2 linked regions of the Teredinibacter turnerae T7901 genome follow. The protein of the gene in region 1 interacts with the protein of each later gene in a pairwise test. Links are inferred from orthologs where the notes say so. Each region holds a gene or a part of one and is shown in the gene's direction. Other genes may lie near its edges.

What was found.
Region 2: the proteins of ligA (region 1) and leuS interact in binary tests that used the Escherichia coli proteins (3 or more experiments, as listed by UniProt). The link is inferred for Teredinibacter turnerae T7901 from one-to-one orthologs.

The regions. Positions count from the first base shown.
Region 1 is NC_012997.1:1,925,937-1,932,858, forward strand. The notes cover bases 2,029-4,952. They hold ligA (NAD-dependent DNA ligase LigA), read left to right. Parts: upstream 2,029-2,437; coding sequence 2,438-4,468; downstream 4,469-4,952. Other genes in these bases: zipA (cell division protein ZipA), read left to right, coding at 2,029-2,309; TERTU_RS08375 (transglycosylase SLT domain-containing protein), read left to right, coding at 4,470-4,952. In the rest of the region: chromosome segregation protein SMC, read left to right, coding at 1-1,262; more of zipA, read left to right, coding at 1,329-2,028; more of TERTU_RS08375, read left to right, coding at 4,953-5,075; TERTU_RS08380 (hypothetical protein), read left to right, coding at 5,105-5,530; TERTU_RS08385 (hypothetical protein), read left to right, coding at 5,536-5,811; TERTU_RS08390 (helix-turn-helix domain-containing protein), read left to right, coding at 5,808-6,860; TERTU_RS08395 (hypothetical protein), read left to right, coding at 6,870-6,922. UniProt on the Escherichia coli protein: DNA ligase that catalyzes the formation of phosphodiester linkages between 5'-phosphoryl and 3'-hydroxyl groups in double-stranded DNA using NAD as a coenzyme and as the energy source for the reaction.
Region 2 is NC_012997.1:4,283,245-4,290,296, forward strand. What follows is about bases 2,332-5,385. They hold leuS (leucine--tRNA ligase), read left to right. Parts: upstream 2,332-2,655; coding sequence 2,656-5,115; downstream 5,116-5,385. Other genes in these bases: TERTU_RS17235 (BamJ family beta-barrel-assembly machinery protein), read right to left, coding at 2,332-2,472; TERTU_RS17245 (LPS-assembly lipoprotein LptE), read left to right, coding at 5,115-5,385. Also shown: TERTU_RS17230 (M56 family metallopeptidase), read left to right, coding at 1-1,689; more of TERTU_RS17235, read right to left, coding at 1,738-2,331; more of TERTU_RS17245, read left to right, coding at 5,386-5,651; holA (DNA polymerase III subunit delta), read left to right, coding at 5,651-6,700; TERTU_RS17255 (substrate-binding periplasmic protein), read left to right, coding at 6,864-7,052.

The DNA.
Region 1 (6,922 bases):
AAGGTGCGAACCTGGTAGATGCACGCACGCTGTTGCAAGAAGCGATTCTCGCCATGGAGGAAGATACGGAAAAACGCGAAACCCTGTTGCGTCGGCGCGACGATATCCGGGGGCGTCTGGATAGTGCACGTCAGAAAGCGCGTCACGATAAAGACCGCTCGCACGAGCTGGCGATGCGCCATCAGTCATTGAAAACACAGGTAGAGGCGACCCGACAGGGTATTCAGCGGTTGCAAGACCAGATGGCCCGGATGCTGGAACGCCGCGAAACGCTGCGAATGGCTTTGGAAGAAACTCGTGAGCCAGTTGAAGAGCAGAAGCTGGAGTTGGAAGCGTATCTCGAAAAGCGTATCGCTGTTGAGGCTGAAATGGGCGAATCCCGCCGTGCGGTAGAGCAGGTGGAAGGCGAGCTGCGAGAAGCCGAGAAAGCCCGGCACGCATTTGAGGGGCACATCGGTGAATTGCGCACAAGTCTGGAATCAGCGCGACTCGAAGCGCAAACACTGCAAGTTCAGCAACAGGGCTTGGTGCAGCAGCTCACTGAAATGGAATTTGATCTGGAGGCGTTGCTCGAGAACCTTCAGGAAGGGGACACCATTCCTGATCTGGAGGAGGAGCTGGGTAAAATAGGCAACCGTATCAGTCGTCTTGGCCCCATCAACTTGGCCGCTATCGACGAATATAAAACGGAATCTGAACGCAAAACCTACCTGGACGCTCAGAACGAGGATTTGCGGGAAGCCTTGGAAACGCTCGAAAATGCGATCAAGAAAATCGATCGCGAAACCCGAACCCGCTTCAAGGAGACATTCGATCAGATTAACAGCGGGTTGCAGGAGCTGTTTCCCAAAGTATTTGGTGGCGGACACGCCTACCTGGAACTCACCGGTGAGGATATGCTCGATACGGGTATCGCAATCATGGCGCGGCCGCCAGGCAAGAAAAACAGTACCATCCACTTGTTGTCCGGTGGTGAGAAAGCGCTCACAGCCATCGCTCTTGTGTTCTCCATATTCCGCTTAAATCCAGCGCCTTTCTGTATGCTGGATGAAGTGGATGCGCCGCTCGATGACGCTAACGTGGGGCGCTATGCCCGCATGGTGGAAGAAATGTCGAGTCAGGTGCAGTTTATCTATATCACCCACAATAAAATTGCGATGGAAATGGCGCATCAGCTAATGGGGGTGACGATGCACGAGCCGGGTGTATCACGCATGGTGACAGTGGATGTTGAGGAAGCGGCTGAACTGGCGGCGGTGTAACACTGTCGTAACCAGATCGCCGGGGTATAATTTAACGAATGACTTGTTAAGAGGAAGATGATCCGAATGCGGGATTGGTTGACCGTCATTATTATTCTTTTAATTGCGGGTATCACACTCGATGCTTTTCGCCGTATGCGACAGGCGCGCCGTGAGAGCATAAGGCTTTCCAAAAACGCGGCACTGGCAGACAAAGAAGACGTGCGGGAGAGCTCCAGTGAGTTCCCAGGCGGCGGGCCCAGGGTGGTTGGGTATCGCGATGAAGGCGATGCGCAATCGATTACTGAAACACTGAAGCGCAAGCACCGGGAGAAGAAAACCACTGTGGGGGCACCCAACAGGATTCCTGAGCAAGTCACGCTTAATCTGGACGAGCATGTTCCGATGTTGATGGACCCGGTGGATTCCCCAGAGGACGACGAGAACGAGCCGCTGGAACCGCAACTCGGTGATCTTGCCAACCTGGATGACTCGGTAGAAGCCGAGGAGCGACCGCATATATCAGAGCCTGAGCCAACTGCAAAGAAAAAGACAAAACGCGCCGAGAAGGCAATGCCAGACGATGATCAGGAGGCGGCGCGAGCGCCGGACGAGGTGCTGATTATTAACGTTATGGCCAAAACGGGGACCAGGTTCGACGGGCAGTCGTTGCTGGCGGCGTTGATGTCCGCAGATATGAAGCTGGGCGCGATGGATATTTTTCACCGCCATTTGCGCGAGCATGGTGATGGCCCGATTCTATTCAGCCTGGCGAATATGGTGGTACCGGGTACGTTTAATTTATCGGCCATGGCGGATTTCCAGACGCCCGGTGTCAGCCTGTTTCTGAGTCTCCCCATACCCGACGACACCTTGGATGACGATGAGCTGGACGGCTTAAGTATCCGTGCTTTCGACACCATGGCTGGCACCGCCAAAGCGCTCGCGGCGGCTCTGGATGGTGAGCTCAAAGACGAGAATCGCAGCGTAATGACGCAGCAGACTATCGAACACGCGCGTCAGCGGGTAGTCGAATACGAACGCAAGCGCAAACTCGCGCGAGCCTAGGTTGGCCCGCGCGGCTTACTCCTTATTTTATGGCTGTGCGCCGCTGGCAGTTAATCCTGTATCAGCCGCCAGCCGATACTTTAGTAAGATGGTTTTATCACAAAACCTGGATACCGGTTTAAACACCCATGGCAGATAGTCAGGTCCCCTCCGAAGCCGTAATGCGGCGTTGCAATGAGTTGCACCAGCTCCTTAATCACCACAACCGACAGTACTATTTGCTCGATGAGCCGGAAATTCCGGACGCCGAGTACGATCGTCTGTTCCACGAACTGAAAACGCTGGAAGCGGAGTTTCCGCAGCTGGAAACCGCAGATTCGCCGACCCAACGCGTCGGTGCAGAGCCGCTCAAAGGTTTTTCATCCGTGCAGCACGAAGTGCCCATGCTATCGCTGGACAACGCTTTCAGTGATGAGGATATGCGGGCGTTTGAAAAGCGTATCCAAGACCGTTTAGCCTCGGATGCGGAGCTTGAATATGCCTGTGAACCCAAGTTCGACGGCATTGCCGTAAGCCTGTTGTATCGCGATGGGCGTTTGCAACGTGGCGCTACACGAGGTGATGGCGCGACCGGTGAAGATATTACTCAGAACGTAAGGACCATCGGCTCGGTGCCGCTTAAATTGAGCGGAGACAATGTTCCGGCGGTGTTTGAAGTACGGGGCGAAGTTGTTATGCCGCGCGCTGGGTTTGCCAAGCTCAACGCAGCCGCGCAGGAACGCGGTGACAGGTTGTTTGTTAATCCGCGCAATGCCGCTGCTGGCGCGCTGCGACAATTAGATCCTTCGATCACCGCCAAGCGGCCGCTGGTATTCTTTGCGTATAGTGTCGGCTACGTAGAGGGCGAGCTTCCGCCGACGCACTTCGGCACTTTGGATCTGCTGGAAAAGCTGGGTTTTGTGGTTGCTGGCGAGCGTGCCCTGGCGCACGGGGCTGGCGGATGTTTAGCTTATTATCGCGATTTGGGCGAGAAACGAGCGGACCTTGGCTACGACATTGACGGCATCGTCTTCAAAGTGAACGACTATGGCCTACAAAACCGGCTCGGTTTTGTATCCCGAGCGCCACGATGGGCGATCGCGCACAAATTTCCCGCGCAAGAAGAAATGACCGTGCTTAACGACGTCGAGTTCCAGGTGGGCAGGACTGGCGCGGTAACCCCGGTGGCGAGGCTTGAGCCTGTTTTTGTCGGTGGCGTAACCGTATCCAATGCGACCCTGCACAATCGGGATGAGATTGAGCGCCTGGGGGTAAAAATTGGCGACCAGGTGGTCGTGCGCCGGGCTGGGGACGTTATTCCACAAATCGTCTCAGTAGTCTTGTCTGCACGTCCGCAACACGCAAAGGAGATTGTCTTTCCTGCAAACTGCCCAGTGTGTGGCTCGCAAGTGGAAGTGCTGGAAGGTGAGGCAGTTGCGCGCTGTACCGGCGGGTTAGTGTGTGCCGCGCAGCGTAAAGAAGCGATCAAGCACTTTGTCAGTCGCACCGCGATGGATATTGAAGGGCTCGGCGATAAACTGGTAGAGCAGCTCGTGGGGCTTGGTCATATCGAGCATATCGCAGACATCTATCGCTTGGAACACGAGGTACTGGCTAACATGGAGCGAATGGGTGACAAGTCTGCACAAAATGTCATCGATGCCATCGAAAAAAGTAAATCGACCACCTTGCCCCGGTTTCTGTTTGCGCTGGGTATTCGAGAAGTGGGCCAGGCGACGGCTCGAAACATCGCACAGCATTTTGGTATGCTGAAAAACCTGATGGACGCGGACCAAGAGGCGCTGGTAGCTGTGGATGATGTGGGGCCAATCGTCGCCCATCACATCTTTGATTTTTTCCAGCAGCAGGGTAACCGCGCGCAAATTGCGCTTTTGCAAGAGGCTGGCGTGCACTGGCCAGAGAGTGCTCCTGTCGCCGCGGAAAGTTTGCCGTTAGATGGCAAAACCTACGTGCTGACGGGTACGCTGGAAACACTGTCGCGCGATGAAGCGAAAGAAAAATTACTGGCACTGGGGGCCAAGGTGACTGGGAGTGTATCTAAAAAAACGGATTGTGTCGTCGCCGGGCCTGGTGCCGGTTCCAAGTTGGCGAAAGCGGAAAGTCTGGGTATTGAGGTGCTCGACGAAGCCGCTTTTGTTGCGCTGCTCGATTCTTTCTAAAATGGGGCGCGCGGTGAAACTCTCCCTGTTTATCTTCTGTGCGCTCGTATTGGCTGGTTGCGCCAGCGCACCGCCTCGGCACGTGGATAATATCTGCCATATCTTCGATGAAAAAAATGGCTGGTACAAAGATGCAAAAAAAGCCACTAAAAAATGGCGAGTGCCAATAGCCACGAACATGGCAATTATGTACCAGGAGAGCGGGTTCAAAAACACCGCCAAGCCGCCGCGTAAAAAGATTCTGGGGTTTATCCCCGGGCCGCGAAAAAGCAGTGCCTACGGCTATGCCCAGGCAAAGGATGAAACCTGGGATTGGTATAAGTCGAAAGCGCCGCACTGGGGCGCTGATCGCAATGATTTTGATGATGCTATCGATTTCATCGCCTGGTACAACAATTTGAGCGTGAAAACCCTTAAGATCAAGCCGAGCGACACCTACCGCCTCTACCTGGCCTATCACGAAGGCCACGGGGGGTTCGCGCGCGGCACGTTTAACAGCAAAGCCTGGCTCAAAGCGACCGCTAAGAAAGTAAGTTCTCGCGCTGCGCGCTACCAGGCGCAATTGAATAAGTGCGAAGATCGGCTGAATTCCTGGTGGCCGTTTTGAGCCACTGAGCAGTTTAATACGAGAGATTTATGGAGCAGGAATCCATTGTTTACGGTTGTATAAAAGACCTTTCATCGAACCCAGGTGATGTATCGCGGCGCCAAAATAATCGCAATGCAATGCTAGCGTTACCCAAGTCCGAAGAGTGGCCTTATCTGTGTCAGGAGATGTTTTCGATTCCCGAATTAGAGGTGAACGCCGAGGCATATCTCTCCGACGTAATGCACTTCGGTGCCTCCTACAAAGCTATTGAGTACGAGTGGAATAACTGGATTGAAAAATTTGAAGCACTGCTCAATCAGATGTATTGGGTGTCAGCCGTAGTCCACTTGGAAACAGAACTATACGGCACGCATACTTTTACCTGGGAGAGTCGCAATAATGGTCACACACCAGGTGCTGGTATTCACAAAGTTCACTGCGAGTGGACTCAAGAAAACGCATTCGTACGATAGGCTACATGAAAGTTAAATTCCGCTTTAATAAGCGTTCCAACGTCATGGTAACGCTAATCGCCAGTGGCGCTGCGCTGGCAATGATGGTTGTGAGATTCGGCTACCCGGCAGACAAGCTCTTCGAGGCACTCTGGGTCGCAGTATTACTGCTTGCAGCGCTTGTTGGCGCCGCTGCGGTGTTGGGTTTGTGCCTGCGCTGGCTGATGGGGCGGGGCGATAGCGTCATGGATGAATCCTTGCACAGGCTTAACAATAAGCTCGAGGAAGACAGCGAAAAATGAAAGACTCGAGGATTCCTGCGCACTATGTGACAAGGTTGTTGGAGCAGGCGCATCTCGCAGGTTGTGATACGCGAACAATCCTCCAGCAGGCCGAAATAGACGAACAGGCCCTGAGCTTGCAGTCCGACATTAGCGCGCGGCGCTATGCGTCTTTATATCAGCTGGTTATGCGCACAACCGAAGACGAATGGTTTGGTATGTTCGTGGGTGGCAAAGTTCAGCTTGGCTCTTTTCGGATGATGTGTCTGACCCTGCTCAGTTGCAGCAACTTGCGGCAGGCGATTATTCGTGCCGGCGAGTTTTCCGAAATCTGTCGCGGCATGTTGGTCAAGTTTACGCTTGACGAAGATCCTCCTAACGAGCATGTATTCCTACGCATGGTACCGGTTCGCAGTTGTGGCACTGAGGAATTTGACCAACTGCTTAGCGACGCTGACCCCGGCCACATACTTAACGCCATAATAGCTTGGCACAAATTTGCGGAGTGGTTGACAGGTAAAGATATTGCTTTGCACAAGGTTGCACTGCGACACCCGAAAAGTCGCGGCTGCGAGCCTCTTGCCTGCGTGCGTCAGGAAAGCGTTATTCACGATTGCAGCGATGTCGGCTTCGCGTTTTCCAAAGCTGTGTTGGAGTATCCCCTGGTGCAGGATCACGAGTCATTGATGGCTTTTCTATCTACTGCACCTTACCACCTCGTCACCCAGGACCCGCTCAAACTGAGTTTTACCGAACGGGTGCGGAACATTTTGAAGCGCGAGGTCAACCGGAGTATCCCATCGGCGGAGCAGCTATCCGAAATGCTGAACATGTCGGTGACGACCATGCGTCGGCAGCTGAGTAAGGAAGGTACGTCTTACCAGAAATTGAAGGACGAATGCCGAATGGAAGTCGCCATTCATTATCTGGCGTGCGCAGAACTTTCCAACGCGGATATTGCCGAAAAGTTAGGTTTTGACGAACCTAGCGCATTTTTTCGTTCGTTTAAAAAATGGACAGGGCAGACACCGGGCGAATATCGCCAGCAGCAATTGCCCAAGAATCCGTAGGAGAAGCCTGTGAAAAAGGCAGCATTAGCTCGTGCGTATGCAGTCGGGCTTGTTGTATTGAC
Region 2 (7,052 bases), 2.4 Mb from region 1 along the record:
GCTTGTGTTTCAGTATTGGCCACCAGCTTTTGGCAGTTGTTTAATGGTGCAGTCAGCGCGCAAATCGATGTTGTTGGCGTAAACTTGCTGGAAACCAACGGTATCTGGCACCAAACGTACAGTGCGCTTAATCCGCATCTACACACCCTTGTGATCTGCTGGCTGGTTGGATTTGTCATTCACGCGCTGGCTGATCTCGCAAATATCGCCTACAGTTGGCGGCTTCGTGTTCAGGCGGTACCTACCGCTAACGAGTGGCAGGTCATCACCGATGGGCTGCGCAATACGCTGGCAATAAAACAAACGGTTCGCTTACTGGAGTCCCCGGCAGTATCCAGTCTCTGCACCATGGGTCACTGGCGCCCGGTCATACTGTTGCCGCTGGGCTTGCTAACCCAACTGCCACGGGAGCAACTGGAAGCACTGCTGTTACATGAGTTAGCGCATATTCGCCGCCACGATTATCTGGTGAATTTGCTGCAGAGCGTTTTCCGCCATCTGCTGTTTTTTAATCCAGCCGTGTTGTGGATTTGCCGCCAGATCGATCAGGAGCGCGAAAACGCCTGCGACGATATCGCCATCACCTACTGTGGCAACCCCAAGCACTTTGCTGCTGGCCTCGCCAATATCGCCGAAATCAATCTGCACCAACGGGCCGTGCTCGCTGCGCGAGGCCGCAAAAATCTGCTGCTGGCGCGGATACAACGCCTGTTCACGCCGGCAGCGGGGGAATCGCGCATCGCAGAGCGGCTCTCAGCCGTGTGCTGTGCGGCGGGCCTTGCCATCGCCATAAATGTGAATGCCGCCGACATCGCGCCCCGCGAGGCTGTAGCAACACCAAACGCTAGCACCGCATTAACCGTTGCGACTGCGACGGCTGAATTGCCCAAACCACTCCTGGCCAAACCACTCCCTACCGCAAACGAACCTGCCGCAGTGCAGCGGATCGCGACCACCCAAGCCGCACCCGTCGCTGCCCCACAGGCCACAAGTGCTATAGCGGAGCCGAGGGCTGTACCACCAGCAGCACCCGTTGCAGAAACCGCTGCGCGGCATTATCAGCACTTGCAACTGGCACAGGCGCCAATGCCTAAACCTGAAGTGGCAATCAAAGCGCGCGCGCCCACACTCAGCCCGGTGAAAGTACCGGAATTTAATGAACTGATGCTGGCAGAAACGTTTAACCTGCCACTTGCACGGAAGATCGCTATCGAGCCCGTCGCCGTGCATTTCGCCGATATCTGGTTAAAACGCTTCCAGGCAAAAACCTCGACCAGCTATCAGGAACAAATTTCGCGAACCTATGCGGCCGAGCTGACAAAATCCCTGCAAAAGGCATTTCGCGCGGAGGGTTGGACGGTGGTGGATAGCAAAGATTCTGGCGCCATCCACTTACAGGCTGCGTTAATCGATCTCTATATTTTTGCCCCAGAAACCCCGGGAATAAAGCAGACTATCATCGCGCAAGCGGGGCAAGCCGGTATCCGCATGGCGCTAAAGGCACCTGATGGCGCAACCTTTATGACACTGGAGGATCACCGCAATACAGAAGATGCCAGCAGCGGGCCTTCGGTCGCGAACCGGGCGACCAATCTGCATTATTTCAAAAAGCTGATGGAAAGCTGGGCGGGCAGTGCTGCGACCTACACGGAGCAGGTAACAGCACTGGTAGAACAACAACGCAAGTAGAGCCACGCGATGCGCGCGGGCGCTAGCCAGCGGCTGGAAAGCAAACGGCTAGGACTTTTTCGGCGCTTCGCGCTTAGCGATATCGACCAGTTCTAATTCGAAAACCAGTACAGAATTAGGCGGGATGCGGCTGCGGTCCTGATTGCCGTAGCCCAGTTCAGGCGGCACAAACAGCTCGATCTTCTCGCCTTTTTTCATCAGTTGCAACGCTTCTGTCCAGCCTTTAACCAGGCGATTCACCTGAAACTGACGAGGTTTATCCGGCTCAGTCTGATCGAAAACCGCGCCATCGGTCAGGGTTCCTTTGTAAAACACTGATACGCGATCCAGTTTGTCTGGAGATTCTCCGTCACCTTCTTTCAGTACCCGATACTGCAAGCCGCTCTCAGTAACCTGAATCCCCTCTTTGGATTTGTTTTCCTCCATAAACGCGTGTGCTTTGGCGAGGTTTTCTTCTCGCTGGCGCTGTTGTTCCGCGCGCTTGTACTCACGAACTTCTTTTTGTAGCGCCAAAAACACCGTTTTTGCGTCTTCTTGCGACATTTGCATATCGCCTTTGACTGTATCCGTAATTCCGCGCAAATACAGGTCGACATCGAAGTTCGGGTCTACGCCACGATTTTCATCGACGACATCTTTAACCTTCTCACCAATGTACATGCCCACAGCGTAGGCTTCGCGCTGCTCGTCCGAGGAAAGTTGGGCCGGCGCTTGCTGCGCCTCATTTTTGCAGCCAGCCAGTGCGATACCGAGCACTGCCATAGCCAAGATAGACTTTCGCATAATATTTCACCCTTTGATTATTATTGGTTCCTGTCGGCAGGAGCGAGAATAGTACCCTAACAATTAACAGTTTCAAGTAGCGTCTAACACAGCTTTGAACCACTGCTCGCCTACCCGCTAGGCGGGTTTTTTGTCATAATGCCCGACTTTTCCTTCAATCCTATTCCGCAGCCCGACATTCGCATGAAAGACCTCTACAACCCGTCAGAAATTGAGCAACAAGCGCAACAATACTGGGAATCCCACAAGAGCTTCGAAGTCAGCGAAGACACCAGCAAAGAAAAGTTCTACTGCCTCGCCATGTTCCCCTACCCCAGCGGTCGGCTCCACATGGGCCACGTGCGCAACTACACCATCACCGATGTAATTGCACGCTTTCAGCGCATGCAGGGCAAAAACGTGCTGCACCCTATGGGCTGGGACGCTTTTGGTTTGCCCGCAGAAAACGCGGCTATCAAAAACAACACCGCGCCGGCCAAGTGGACCTACGCCAATACCGATTACATGCGCAGCCAGCTAAAAGAACTAGGCTTTGGCTTCGACTGGACCCGCGAAGTGACCACCTGCAAACCGGATTACTATCGCTGGGAACAGTGGTTCTTCACCCGCCTTTACGAAAAAGGTCTGGCTTATAAGAAAGTCTCAGCGGTGAACTGGTGCCCGAATGACCAGACCGTACTGGCCAACGAACAGGTGGTGGAAGGTTGCTGCTGGCGTTGCGATACCCCGGTAGAACGCAAAGAAATTCCGCAGTGGTTTATTCGCATTACCGATTACGCCGAAGAGTTGCTTAAGGATCTCGACAAGCTGCCGCACTGGCCTGAGCAAGTGCGCACCATGCAGAAAAACTGGATCGGCAAGAGTAAGGGCGTGCAGATGAGTTTCGACCTGAGCGCGCCTATCGCCGGTCACGATCACTTTGAGGTTTACACCACTCGCCCCGACACCACCATGGGTATTACCTACGTCACTCTTGCGGCGGAGCACCCCATTGCCCTGGCCGTGGCGGAACACAACCCGGCTCTCGCAGAGTTTATCCAGGAATGCAAAGTGCAGTCGGTTGCCGAAGCCGATATGGCGAGTATGGAGAAAAAGGGCATGGATACCGGGCTCAAAGCCCTGCACCCTATTACCCGTGAGGAAGTGCCCGTTTGGGTTGGCAACTATGTATTGATGGACTACGGCTCCGGCGCGGTTATGGCGGTTCCAGGTCACGATCAGCGCGACTGGGAGTTCGCACGTAAATACGATCTGCCCATCAAGCAGGTGGTCGCCAGCAAAGACGGTGAAGAGATCGACCTGAACACAGCCGCGTTTGTCGAAAAAGGCATTTTAGTGAATTCCGGCGAATACGACGGCTTGGATTTCAACGCCGCCTTCGAAGCCTTGTCGCAAACCCTGGTTGCAGCAGGCAAGGGTCGTGTAACCACCAACTACCGTCTACGCGACTGGGGCGTTTCGCGCCAGCGCTACTGGGGTGCTCCCATCCCTATTTTTAACCTGCCCGATGGTGGCGAAATCCCCGTGCCCGCACACAAGCTGCCAATTCTGCTTCCGGAAGACGTGGTGATGGATGGGGTACAGTCGCCTATTAAAGCGGATGTTTCGTGGAAAAAAGACGAGTTGGACGGTCAGGCAGTCGAGCGCGAAACCGATACCTTCGACACCTTCATGGAGAGCTCCTGGTACTACGCGCGCTACGCGGGGCCCAGCAGCGAATCCATGATCGACAGCGACAAAGCCAACTATTGGCTGCCGGTCGATCAATATGTGGGCGGTATCGAACACGCTATTTTGCACCTGCTCTATGCGCGCTTTTTCCACAAACTGATGCGCGACGAAGGTTTGGTCGCCTGCGACGAGCCTTTTGAGCGTCTGCTGTGTCAGGGCATGGTGCTGAAAGACGGCACCAAAATGTCCAAATCCAAAGGCAATACCGTCGACCCAGCCGAACTGATCGGTCAATACGGTGCCGATACCGTCCGCCTGTTCACCATGTTTGCTGCGCCGCCGGAGCAGAGCCTGGAGTGGACCGACAGCGGTGTTGAAGGCGCCTTCCGGTTCCTTAAGAAATTATGGAAAACCGTGCAAACTCACCTGGCGGCTGGCGAACCCGGCGAGTTGAACCCCGCGGAGTTGAACGACACGCAAAAAGACCTGCGCCGCAAAACCCACGAAACCATCGCCAAAGTCACCGACGACTACGGCCGACGCCAAACCTTCAACACCGCTATTGCCGCGGTTATGGAGTTGCTGAACGAGGTGGGCCGCAATGCCGATCGCGCCAACGAGCAAGGTCTTTCGGTTGAGCGGGAAGCGCTGGAAGCTGCCGTTCAGGTTCTCGCCCCTATCGTGCCGCACATCTGCCACGAGCTTTGGTTAGCACTGGGCCACAGTGAGCCGGTGCTGGACGTCACCTGGCCTGCGGCAGACGAAGAGGCGATGGTGAAGAGCTCAATTACACTGGTTGCCCAGGTCAACGGCAAAGTACGAGCGAAGCTGGAAGCACCCGCGGACGCCGACAAGGATGCACTGGAGAAGCTCGCCCTGGCAGACCCGAACGTACAGAAGTTCATCGCCGATAAAATGATCCGCAAGATCATCGTAGTACCAGGAAAACTGGTCAATATCGTGGTGGCCTAGTGAATCGCTCACCTTTCCCGAAAACCAGCGCGCTGCTTGCCTGCGCGCTGTGTCTGGTCCTAAGCGCCTGTGGCTGGCAGTTGCGCGGGGTTAATCCGCATTCCACCAGCACCGCGCTGCCAAGCGAGCTCCACGTGCTGGCCCGCGAACCCAACAGCGCCATGGCACGGACACTGCGCCGCATCCTCACCAGTAAAAATATACACCCCACCAGCACGGCGGCTCTCACGCTCGAACTGGATGACGTACGACTCGAAAAACGCCCGCTGTCAGTAAGCGAAACCGGAGTGACGGCGCAGTATCAGCTTGTGCTGACCGTGCGCTATCACTACAGCCAGGGAGCCGCTTCAGCCCAACCGCTACGCAGTGCAGTACAGGAAGTTTCCAGTTGGCGCACCTACGATTTCGACCCGAAGATTATCGTCGCCAAAAACCAGGAAGAGCAGGCGTTACGCGAGGAAATGCGAGAAGAATTAGCCTGGCGTATGCTCGATGCGGTACCTGAATTATCCCGTGCGGAAGTGACGGCAGATTAATGGCCAAGCTTCGCGCCGACCAACTTCCAGGCGCGCTGAAAAAGCGCCTGGCACCGGTGTACCTGGTTACCGGAGACGAACCTCTGCTGAGTCAGGAGTCCTGCGATGCGATTCGCCAGACGGCGAAAAAACAGGGCTTTATTGAGCGCGAGCTGTATCACACAGACGCGGGCTTCAGTTGGGACGAGCTGTACAACGCCACCAATGCCATGTCTCTGTTCGCAGACAAAAAAATTATCGAAATCCGTATACACAATGGCAAACCCGGTGATGCGGGTAGTAAGGCGATTCTGGAGTTTTGTGCGAACATCAACGACGACACCTTATTGCTCCTGGTAAGCCCCAAAATCGACTCCCGCAGCCAGAATAGCAAGTGGTACAAAGCGATAGACCAGGCCGGGGAAGTCATCACCATCTGGCCAGTCGGCCCGGCACAATTGCCGCGCTGGGTGGATACCCGCTTAAAGCAAGCCGGTCTCAACGCTGACAGCGAAGCTATCGATATTCTCTGTGCCAAAACGGAGGGCAATTTACTCGCCGCGGTACAAGAGGTGGAAAAACTCAAACTGGTCGCTGAGGGAAATTTTATCGATGCCCAGATGATGGCCAACGCGGTTATGGACTCCGCGCGTTACGACACCTTCGGCATGGTCGATAAAGCAATTTTTGGTGACAGTCGCGCGGCGGCAGAAAGCCTGCAGGGGCTGCGCGCTGAAGGTACCGAAGCCCTGGCACTGCTGTGGGCGCTGACCCGCGATATCCGCACGCTCACCAATATCAAAGAAGGCCTGCAAGCCGGAGAGAACTTCGACCTGGCCGCTAAGCGCAACGGCGTATGGGATAAACGCAAACCGCTGTTCAAACAGGCGATCCAACGCCACAAACTGCCCCAACTCTACGGCCTGTTGCGCAAAACAGCACTGGCTGATCGCATCGCCAAGGGTAGCGCCAAAGGCGATATCTGGAATCTGCTGCTGGATATCACACTCGGGCTCGCTGGCGTTAATGTCCACAGTGCCAAAACTGCCCGCCAGGAAATCTTGCGCTAGCCGCTTATCCCCTATTTCTCCAGCTATCGACCCGCACTGCCATACTTGAATATACTTGGGAACGCTTGAATCAATTCTTGCCAGGCCCAAGCCTGTAAGCTTGTACGGCGAGAACTCACTCAGCCAAGCTCCATCGTGCAGATTGGGGCAATGGACGACTCTCATGCCGGTACAGCGACTCACCAGGATAGCGCTCACACTTGCCCTGTTTGCTAGCGCGCTTCCGCTCGCCACGGCAGCAGACTCAATTCCCGTGCGCGTGCACGAGATTGAAAACCAGGGCGCCTACAATAAGCGCTACAGCTACTTTCTAGTGCTACTGGAACATGTGCTCAATGCTTCTTGCGAAGAG